Regions from separate parts of the Pseudoalteromonas sp. SG45-2 genome, predicted to be linked through region 1. Evidence: predicted binding sites of a transcription regulator. Region 1 holds the regulator's gene; each other region holds the start of a gene.
The links. The regulator ArgR, encoded in region 1, controls arginine synthesis, uptake and breakdown. The targets are predictions, from matches to a motif close to ANTGAATANNTATTCANT.
Positions count from the first base shown of each region.

Region 1 (3,275 bases):
GGTTGGCCTTGGAAAAATGCAGATTATGCAAGTACTTGCCGATGCAACAAACATTATTGCTGAAGGTGAAGTATTGCAGCTGATGAACTGCAATGACCCAGATACGACTGAAGCCAGCTATATGCAGGTTATTTACTCTAAAACGGCTAAATTATTTGAAGCAGCTACAGGCCTTGCTGCCATTATCACAGAGCAAGACCAAGCGACACTTGATGCACTAAACCTATACGGTATGCATTTAGGTACTGCGTTTCAACTAGTAGATGACGTACTCGATTACAATGCAGATGCTGAGCAGCTAGGTAAAAACATTGGCGATGATTTAGCTGAAGGCAAACCAACCCTTCCGCTTATTTATGCTATGCAACATGGTAGCGAGCAGCAAACACAGCTCATTCGTGATGCAATAGAGCACAGTAATGGTATGGAGCATTTAGAAGAAATTTTAACTGCACTAAAACAAACTAATGCGCTTGAGTTTACAATGCAAAAAGCAGAGCTTGAGGCCGAAAAAGCCATTGCCTGTTTAGACTTTTTAGCTGAGTCTGACTATAAGCAAGCACTTATAAGCCTTGCCCGTATTGCGGTTGACCGCGACCACTAGTTTTAACTAGTTACACAGTGTGACATTAATTCTGAGCAATAAAAAAGCCTGCAAATGCAGGCTTTTTGTTGCTTAAACCGGCTATTACGCCATGAAATCAACACCTTCTTTGATGTCTTTTTTCAGAGTTTCAAGCATGTCATTTTTTGCTTTTGTTTCAAATGCGCTTAGTTCGCCGTAAGAAAGAATTTCTTCTACACCGTTTTTACCTAAACGTACTGGATGTGCAAAGTACTCTGCATCGCCATTTTCAACAGCAACGTAAGCGTAATCTACAACTTCTTCACCTTGTAGGCCTTTAACTAAAGACATACAAAAACGAGCTGCAGCAGCACCCATAGATAGCGTAGCTGAACCACCGCCTGCTTTAGCATTTACAACTTCAGTACCCGCATTTTGGATACGTGGAGTAAGTGCAGCAACTTCTTCATCAGTGAAAGAAACACCTTCAACTTGAGAAAGTAGAGGCAGAATAGTTGTGCCTGAGTGACCACCAATTACTGGTACTTTTACAGTTGCTACGTCTACGCCTTTAAGTTCAGCAACAAATGCTTCTGAACGAATAACGTCAAGCGTAGTAATACCGAATACGCGTTTAGCGTCGTAAGTACCTGCTTTTTTGAATACTTCAGCAACAATTGGAACTGTGCCGTTTACTGGGTTAGTAATAATACCTACTAACGCTTTAGGACAGCTGGCAACAATGCCTTCTGCTAAAGTTTTGATGATGCCAGCATTTACATTGAATAAATCAGCACGATCCATACCTGGTTTACGTGGCATACCCGCTGGGATAAGAACGATGTCAGAACCTTCAAGCGCTTTATTTAAATCGTCTGCGCCAAAGCCTGCAACTTTAACATCTGTTGGGATGTGAGAAAGGTCAACCGCAACACCTGGTACCACTGGTGCAACATCATAAAGTGATAATTCAGAGCCAGCTGGTAAGCCTGTTTTTAATAATAAAGACAACGCTTGGCCGATACCGCCTGCAGCACCTAATACAGCAACTTTCATTGGAATTCTCCGTAATTTGAGGTAGGAAACATTTGTGGCTCTTAAGATAATGAAATTAGCGACTAAAAACAAATTTATCCTGTCTATTTCAAGTATATTTTCGACCATAGTCGTAAACTTATGTGATTTAACGCATCAAACTGGCAAGTTAACTAAACAACTGCTGCATAATTATTCATTTTTGTGTAGAATTTGCGGCATAAATAACAAAAACGAATAAAGACTATGCAACCACAAGATAAACAAGAAGCACTGGTAAAAGCATTTAAATCACTATTAAAAGAAGAAAATTTTGGCTCTCAAGGCGAAATAGTTGATGCGTTAAAAGATCAAGGTTTTGACAATATAAGTCAGAGTAAAGTTTCACGCATGTTAAGTAAATTTGGCGCTGTACGCACACGCAATGCCAAACAAGAAATGGTTTACTGCTTACCTGCTGAAATGGGTGTACCTACGGCTAAAAGCCCATTACGCCAATTGGTAATCGACATTATGCACAACGAAATGATGATCATCATTCGTACCAGCCCAGGTGCTGCTCAGCTTATTGCACGTTTATTAGATTCATTAGGTAAAGCAGATGGCGTACTAGGAACAATTGCAGGCGACGATACTATTTTTATCGCTCCTGCTAAAATATCTGAAATAGATGTAACACTTGAACGTGTTCGCATTTTATTTGATACAGTTTAATAGCAAACTAAATTTGTTTTAAAAACCCTATTGAAGGTGCAAAGAAAGCAGAGCCCATATCGGCTTGAGTAAAATCAAGCCAGTGGTCGTAGCAATCCCCTTTCCCTAAACGACTATTAAGTACTTTTTCAAATGCGGTGCCCGTACAAGCGCATGTAATTGATAACATTCCCTGCTCATACACGTCGCCATAAGGCATGCTTTGATTTAATAGTAGCGGTTGTCCGTCTTCGTCTTTTAGCTCACTTCGCGAAGCATGGCTGGTTTCGACCGCTGGAGTAATTAGCGTGTTATCAAGACGCGTACGTCCCATTATTTGCTCTTGCTCACTCAATGATAAATGCTGCCACATAGTTAAATCATGTTTATAACGCTGAACATGAATATAACTCCCCTGATCTTCAAAGCTACCAGGGTTGCTGATTAAAGCCGTAGCGCGCTTTTTTCTTCCATGTGCGGTGTCGCCACCATAAATAAAACCGTTAAAATCACGACCATCTAAAAAACGAAAATTACGAATTTGCTCCACCAGCTCAACATCGGGGGCAAATAATTTTAAAATTTGCAGCGCAAATAAATGGTTAACATCTTCACGGTCAGAGCGAATTTGCACAAATAAATCGCACGGTTGTACGCTCATTTGGTGATCGCTATGGGTTATATTGGGAAAGCTCTGTAATTCGCTTGGAATGTATTCAGGGAGGATATGCGGCCAGTATTGCGCACCAATAGCAACCATACAAGAGAGCATTGATTCTGAAAATTGATCGCTAAACTCTTCTTCTATAGCGCTTACTTGTTTTAACTTTGCGCGAAGTGATTCGTCTTGACCATCAAACACATTAAAAAATAAGTGCAAACCGTGTAAGTTTGCTTCAGCACAAATCCCTGATTGCGCTTGCGCCATTGTTATTCCTTAGTTTTACAGATAAAAACACAGCGAATAACAAATTAATTACGA
Region 1 is NZ_JACJEO010000008.1:175,049-178,323, reverse strand. Features, by position in the region: gene ispB (octaprenyl diphosphate synthase) at 1-604, shown strand, start outside; gene mdh (malate dehydrogenase) at 689-1,621, opposite strand; gene argR (transcriptional regulator ArgR) at 1,847-2,314, shown strand; gene H5116_RS08020 (Dyp-type peroxidase) at 2,322-3,221, opposite strand; gene H5116_RS08015 (ABC transporter ATP-binding protein) at 3,270-3,275, opposite strand, start outside.

Region 2 (3,275 bases), on a different contig from region 1:
TTAGAAGTTAAAGGTGATTAGGCCTTAGTTCTGTATTAATAAAGGCGCCAATTGGCGCCTTTATTGTAATCTTATTAGCTAAAGCAATTTGCTTTTATAAGATCAGTGATTATTTGTTGTGATGGTTTTATTTTTTCCATCGCTAAAAATTCATCAGGCTGGTGTGCTTGGTTAATTGAGCCTGGGCCCATTACAATCGTTTCACAACCGAGTTGCTGGATAAACGGCGCTTCAGTGCAGTAATTTACTGCGACCGCTTTTTGCCCCGCTATTTTTTCAGCCATTTTTACTAAAGCACTGTCGGTGCTCCCACTAAATGCCGGTATTGGTTCATGTAAATCAATAACGCTCACCGCATTTGGGTATTGCTGATTTATCTCTTTCGTTGCATCGAGTACTAATGCTTGTAGTTCTTGTACACTTAAACCTGGTAATGGGCGCATATCTATATGCATTTCACAGCAACCACAAATTCTATTCGCGTTATCGCCGCCATGAATATTACCTAAGTTTAATGTTGGATAAGGGATTTCGAAGTAGTTTATTGAATACTTATGCTTTAATTGTTCTTTTAAGATCATCAATTTTGTAATCACTTTATGCATTACTTCAATGGCGTTAAGACCACGTTCGGGATCGGAGCTATGCCCAGAGCGACCAACCACTCTTATTGCTGTACTCATATGGCCTTTGTGCATAAATACTGGAGTCATATCAGTAGGTTCGCCTATTATACAACGCGCAGGTTTTAAATTAGGGTGCTTACATATTTGTTGCGCACCAGCCATCGTAGTTTCTTCGTCGGCGGTGGCAAGAATTAAAATAGGCTGAGTTTGCTGCTTTTCATCAAGTTCACTAATCGCTTGTAATACAAAAGCAAAAAAGCCTTTCATATCAATACTTCCTAGCCCATACAATTTGTTATCGAGTTCGGTAAGTTTAAATGGATTATGATTCCAACGACTGTCATCAAAAGGCACTGTGTCGGTATGACCAGCTAGCATTAATCCGCCATCACCTTCTCCGCGTTTTGCTAATAAATTATAGCGCCCTTTACCTCCTTCTAATTCTATAATTTCACACGTAAAACCGATTGTTTCGCACCAACTGGCTAGGAGTTCAATTACGTTTTTATTGCTCATACACAGGTTGTCTTCAATCGCACTAATAGAAGGGGCTGCAATCAATTGTTGGTACATGGAAATAAACGAAGGCAAAGGCATAAAAAAATCCAAAATTATTATTCAATTTAATTGCATAACAATATAAAAGTATTTATGATGAATATCAATTCACTTTTTAAGCATAAATATATTAAAAGTAACGCCATGAAAATAATGCGACGATAATCAAAATTCATTAATAAAAAAGACTTAATTAGCGTCTAAGCTAGTTTAAGCGAACATTATAGATAAGTAGTAATTAATTTTAAGATAACGAGTAACAAATGAATGTAGTGATTATTGGCGCAAGCGGATACAGCGGCGCAGAGTTAGCAAGTTTAGTTGTTAAGCATCCAAACTTAACTTTAACAGGCTGTTATGTATCTGAGGGTAGCTTAGATAAAAATAAATTGCTAAGTGATTTATACCCAGAGCACCTTGGCTTACTAGATTGCCCTTTACTTCCTCTTAGCGTATCAGCTTTTGATGACATTCAAAGTGATGCTGATTACGTATGCTTATGTACCGATCACAAAGTAAGTGTTGATTTAGCGCCGCAATTTTTAGCTATGGGTAAAAAGGTATTTGATTTATCTGGTGGCTATCGTTTAGCAAGCAATGACGACTACGTTACTTACTATGGTTTTGAGCATCAACATCCAGAGCTTTTAAATGAAGCGGCTTACGGTCTAGCTGAGTGGAACCATGATGCTATCGCTAATGCAAAGCTAATTGCTGTTGCAGGTTGTTACCCAACAGCAGCGCTTAATGCGCTAAAACCGCTTAAGCAAGCAGGCTTATTAAGCAGCGAAAGTATTATTATTAATGCGGTTTCGGGCGTTACAGGCGCAGGGCGTAAAGCCAGTGTAGGAACACATTTTTGTGAAGTGTCGCTTGCACCTTATGGTTTGTTTAACCATCGCCACGGCCCTGAAATTGAACAACACCTTGGCCACAAAGTGTTGTTTACACCGCACTTAGGTAGCTTTCCGCGCGGTATTTTAGAAACTATTTATGTACAGCTTAAGCCAGGCGTTACCAAGGAAAACGTTGCATCGGCTTATCAAGTACTTTCGAGCGAGCCATTAATTCGTTTATTAGGCGATAAAGTACCTTCAATTAAAGGTGTAGCTAAGCAGCCATTTGTTGATATTGGTTGGCAGCAACAAGGAACGCAGTTAATTGTGATGTCTGCTATTGATAACTTATTAAAAGGCGCTGCTGGACAAGCTTTGCAGTGTATTAATATTTCTATGAATTTAGATCATACCACTGGATTAAAAGGAGCGTTTTAAATGAGTAAAAAAACGTGGGTAATTAAGCTAGGTGGTGCAGTACTTAATACAGAAAATGCAGCAAAAGCGTTGTTTGATGTATTAAATGAGCAAAAAAATGATGAATTTGTCATTGTACATGGCGGTGGCGCTTTAGTTGATACATGGTTAAAACAAGCGGGTTTTGCCAGTGCTAAACACCAAGGATTACGTATTAGCCCAGCAGAGCAAATGCCTTATATAGTGGGTGCACTCGCAGGTTGCGCTAATAAACAATTAATGACTCAAGCTATTAGTGCTGGGCACAAGCCTGTGGGCTTAAGCCTTTTTGAGGCAGGTGTTACTGCCACTCAAAAGCTAAAAGCGCTTTGCTTAGTGGGTAAATGTAAAAGCAACGACGATTCTATTGTTAATGATTTACTTAAAATCGGTCGCCTACCGATTGTTAGCTCTATAGGCTTTGATGAGCAAGGGCTTTGGTACAACGTAAATGCAGATGAAGCAGCAGCGGCTATTGCTAGTAACTTAAATGCTGAGCTTATTTTTATGACGGATGTTGAAGCAGTGCTTGACGAAAATAAACAGCCGTTACATCAACTTGACACAAAACACATTGATACTTTAATTACAAATGGAGTAATTGTGGGCGGGATGGAGGTCAAAGTTAAGACCAGCCTTCACGCTGCCCAACATTTACGACGCGGTGTGTATATTTCCAGCTGGCAAAAGCCAGAAAATTTAACTGCTCTGCTACAAGGCGAGCATGTCGGAACTAAGATTACACCATAGGTTTATTATGTTTGAGAATTTTTTAACGGGTTTAGAGTTAGACCAAGAA
Region 2 is NZ_JACJEO010000012.1:32,926-36,200, forward strand. Features, by position in the region: gene H5116_RS10340 (hypothetical protein) at 1-21, shown strand, start outside; gene argE (acetylornithine deacetylase) at 75-1,223, opposite strand; gene argC (N-acetyl-gamma-glutamyl-phosphate reductase) at 1,448-2,458, shown strand; gene argB (acetylglutamate kinase) at 2,459-3,226, shown strand; gene H5116_RS10360 (ornithine carbamoyltransferase) at 3,234-3,275, shown strand, end outside.
Region 2: argC (N-acetyl-gamma-glutamyl-phosphate reductase) is a predicted target of ArgR. The motif match lies at 1,280-1,297, and genes of this name have one in related genera.

Region 3 (3,275 bases), on a different contig from region 1:
CACGCGCTCTTGTAGCTCTTTATTCATTGGTGCTGGTGTTAAGCCATATTCACCTTTTAATACGCCAGCAGTTTCTTTAGTAATTGTTTTATAACGCTCACCCGTTAGCACATTAAGTACCGCTTGAGTGCCAACAATTTGCGACGTTGGTGTTACTAAAGGTAAAAAGCCAAGATCTTCACGTACACGTGGGATCTCAAGTAAAACCTCATTAAGCTTATCGGCTGCGCCTTGCTCTTTAAGTTGGTTTTCCATGTTTGTAAGCATGCCACCAGGTACTTGAGCTAATAAAATGCGCCCATCAACCCCTTTTAAGCTACCTTCAAATGCCGCATATTTTTTACGTACATCTCTAAAGTAAGCAGCAATTTCTTCTAGGTGGTTTAAATCAAGCTCAGTATCACGCTCAGTCCCTTCAACTATCGATACAATAGTTTCAGTTGCGGAATGTCCATAAGTCATACTCATTGATGAAATAGCGGTATCGAGCATATCAATACCAGCATCAATTGCTTTTTGGTAAGTAGCAGTACTTAAACCTGTTGTAGCGTGGCACTGCATAGCAATTGGAATAGATACAGTTTCTTTAAGTGCTTTAATTAGTTTTTCAGCATCGTACGGCTTTAATAAACCCGCCATATCTTTAATACAAATTGAGTGACAACCCATATCTTCAAGCTGCTTTGCAAGAGTTAGCCACATATCAAGTGTATGAACTGGGCTAACTGTGTACGAAATAGTACCTTGAGCGTGAGCGCCTACTTTTACAGCCGCTTTAATAGCTGTTTCTAGGTTACGTACATCGTTCATTGCATCAAATATACGAAATACATCAACGCCATTTTTATGTGCACGTTCTACAAACTTTTCAACTACGTCATCAGCGTAATGGCGGTAACCTAATAAGTTTTGACCGCGTAATAGCATTTGCTGTTTAGTATTAGGCATCGCTTTTTTAAGTGCACGAATACGCTCCCAAGGATCTTCGCCTAAATAACGAATACACGAGTCAAATGTAGCACCGCCCCACGATTCAATAGACCAATAACCCGCATCGTCTAATTTGCTAGCAATCGGTAGCATATCGTCTAGGCGCATACGCGTTGCTAATAATGATTGGTGAGCATCGCGTAATACCAATTCTGTTAATTTTAATTTAGCCATGTGTGTGCCCCTTATTTATTATTTGATTTGTACTGAGCAATGGCAGCACTAATAGCAGCGATGTGCTCATTAGGCACACCTTGAGATTTAAAAGATGGTGATTTAACTGGTGTCGCCACGTCAGGTTCGCTAAAGCGCGTCACCAAATTAGACATAAGCGTTACTGCACCAATTAATATCGACAGAAATACAAACACCCCAACCATGCCAGTAAGCATTAAGTTACCAGCCGTTGTGAGTAGAGCACCTATATCCATTTTTCTCCCCTTGAAACCCATATCGAAAATAAAAAATCGATTTAATTAAATATTTATTCACTGGATAATAACAAAACTAATCGCTTTGTCTACATCTTGTAAATTGGTAAAACCAATTAAACAATAAATAACATAACACTCAATTAATTTACATGCCATAACTCAGCAATCACGCGCTCTACAATACATACAAGAAATAACGACTATAGCTAATAGTTATATGGAAGTTGTTAATTAACTATCAAGCTAAGTAAAAATAAACACTAATTCTTAATATAAAATGCAAAGCCACACACCAATTGTTAATTGGTCTTACCAAAATAAGTTTATTTAGTGAACATTTAGCAGTTATTTGCAACAGTGTGAATAACTTACATAACAAAGCGTAAAAGTTACTAACCAACTAATAGCTAGAATAACAGCAAAAACCCATAACTAATTGATATTTATGCCAAATAAATTTTGGCATATAACTGGCATTAGTTATTATGAGCAAATTTGATAACCAAGGAGAAAACAATGTTACGCTGGACAATTACATTTTTAGTTATTGCTTTAATCGCTGCAGTGTTAGGTTTTGGTGGCATCGCAGGTGCCGCAGCTGGTATAGCAAAAATTATATTTTTTATCTTTTTAGTACTTTTAGTGATTTCATTAGTTTCAGGTGCACTACGTGGTAAATCACCCAGGTAGATAAAGCATTCATCTAACAAACACTAAAATTTAATTAATACTTACAAGGAATTACACTATGAACTCTACAACTTTAAAAGCAGCACTAATCGCAGTATTTGCAGGTTTTTTCATGATGGGTTGTGAAGACAACCATGCAGAAGATGCTGGCGAACGTATCGACGAAGCAGTAACTGATGTGCAAAACTCTGTTGAAGATGCATGTGAAAATGTTAAAGAAGGCGTGAACGCTGAAGAAACTAACTGTTAATTCTTCTTGTACCGCTAAAAAAAACGGCTTTCGAGCCGTTTTTTTGTGCCAGTAATAAAATCACTGACTATAAAGCTGCTCATTTAGCAGTTAGCTTGTTAAAATAAAAAAAACGATATTTAAAGCAAGGCAAAATGGCATTCACAACCACCTACACATTAGATAAACCCTACTTTTACGAGTGTTTTGATGAGTCACTCCCTTATAGTAAGCGTGCAAAACCTAAATACTTTTTACTTGTGTTGTTAGTTGCGCTTGGTCTATTTGGCATTTATGTTTTAGACGATCATTACTTAGGATCGTTTATGATCATGTTAGCGGTACTCGAGTGCGTCGCTTTTTACTATCGCAGACCATGGTGGGTAACCAGACAAATGCTCAGCAGAGCATCAGGCTCTGAGGTAACACTTACCTTTGATGAAGAAGGTATTAAATCTGCTAATCATTACAAAAGCTATCAATTAGAATGGCAAAATATAAGCGAAGTAATAGACACCCAACAAGGTATTATTATTAAAAACAAAAGCGGCATGCAGTACATATCAAAACAAATACTTAGTCCTGAAACACTCGCTTTTATAAACAAAAAAGCCACTCAGTGAGTGGCTTTTAGTCTAGTTGAGTTAATTACTCAACTACGTATACGTGTTGATTAAGCATTGCCCGGATTAGGGTTCGACTTTTCAGCTTGTATGCGCATATAAATCTCTTCACGATGCACTGATACGTCTTTTGGTGCATTAACACCGATTCGAACTTGATTTCCTTTAACACCTAGAACAGTAACTGTTACTTCGTCACCAATCATTAGGGTTTCACCTACTCTACGAGTTAGTATTAGCATTCTCTTGCTCCCATGTTCCAATAAAAATTATAAGATTCCGCTTAAACATACTAATGAAAATTAGACT
Region 3 is NZ_JACJEO010000004.1:191,041-194,315, forward strand. Features, by position in the region: gene oadA (sodium-extruding oxaloacetate decarboxylase subunit alpha) at 1-1,164, opposite strand, end outside; gene H5116_RS04080 (OadG family protein) at 1,176-1,421, opposite strand; gene H5116_RS04085 (DUF1328 domain-containing protein) at 1,941-2,114, shown strand; gene H5116_RS04090 (hypothetical protein) at 2,173-2,364, shown strand; gene H5116_RS04095 (YcxB family protein) at 2,499-2,966, shown strand; gene csrA (carbon storage regulator CsrA) at 3,017-3,208, opposite strand.
Region 3: H5116_RS04080 (OadG family protein) is a predicted target of ArgR. The motif match lies at 1,466-1,483, and genes of this name have one in related genera.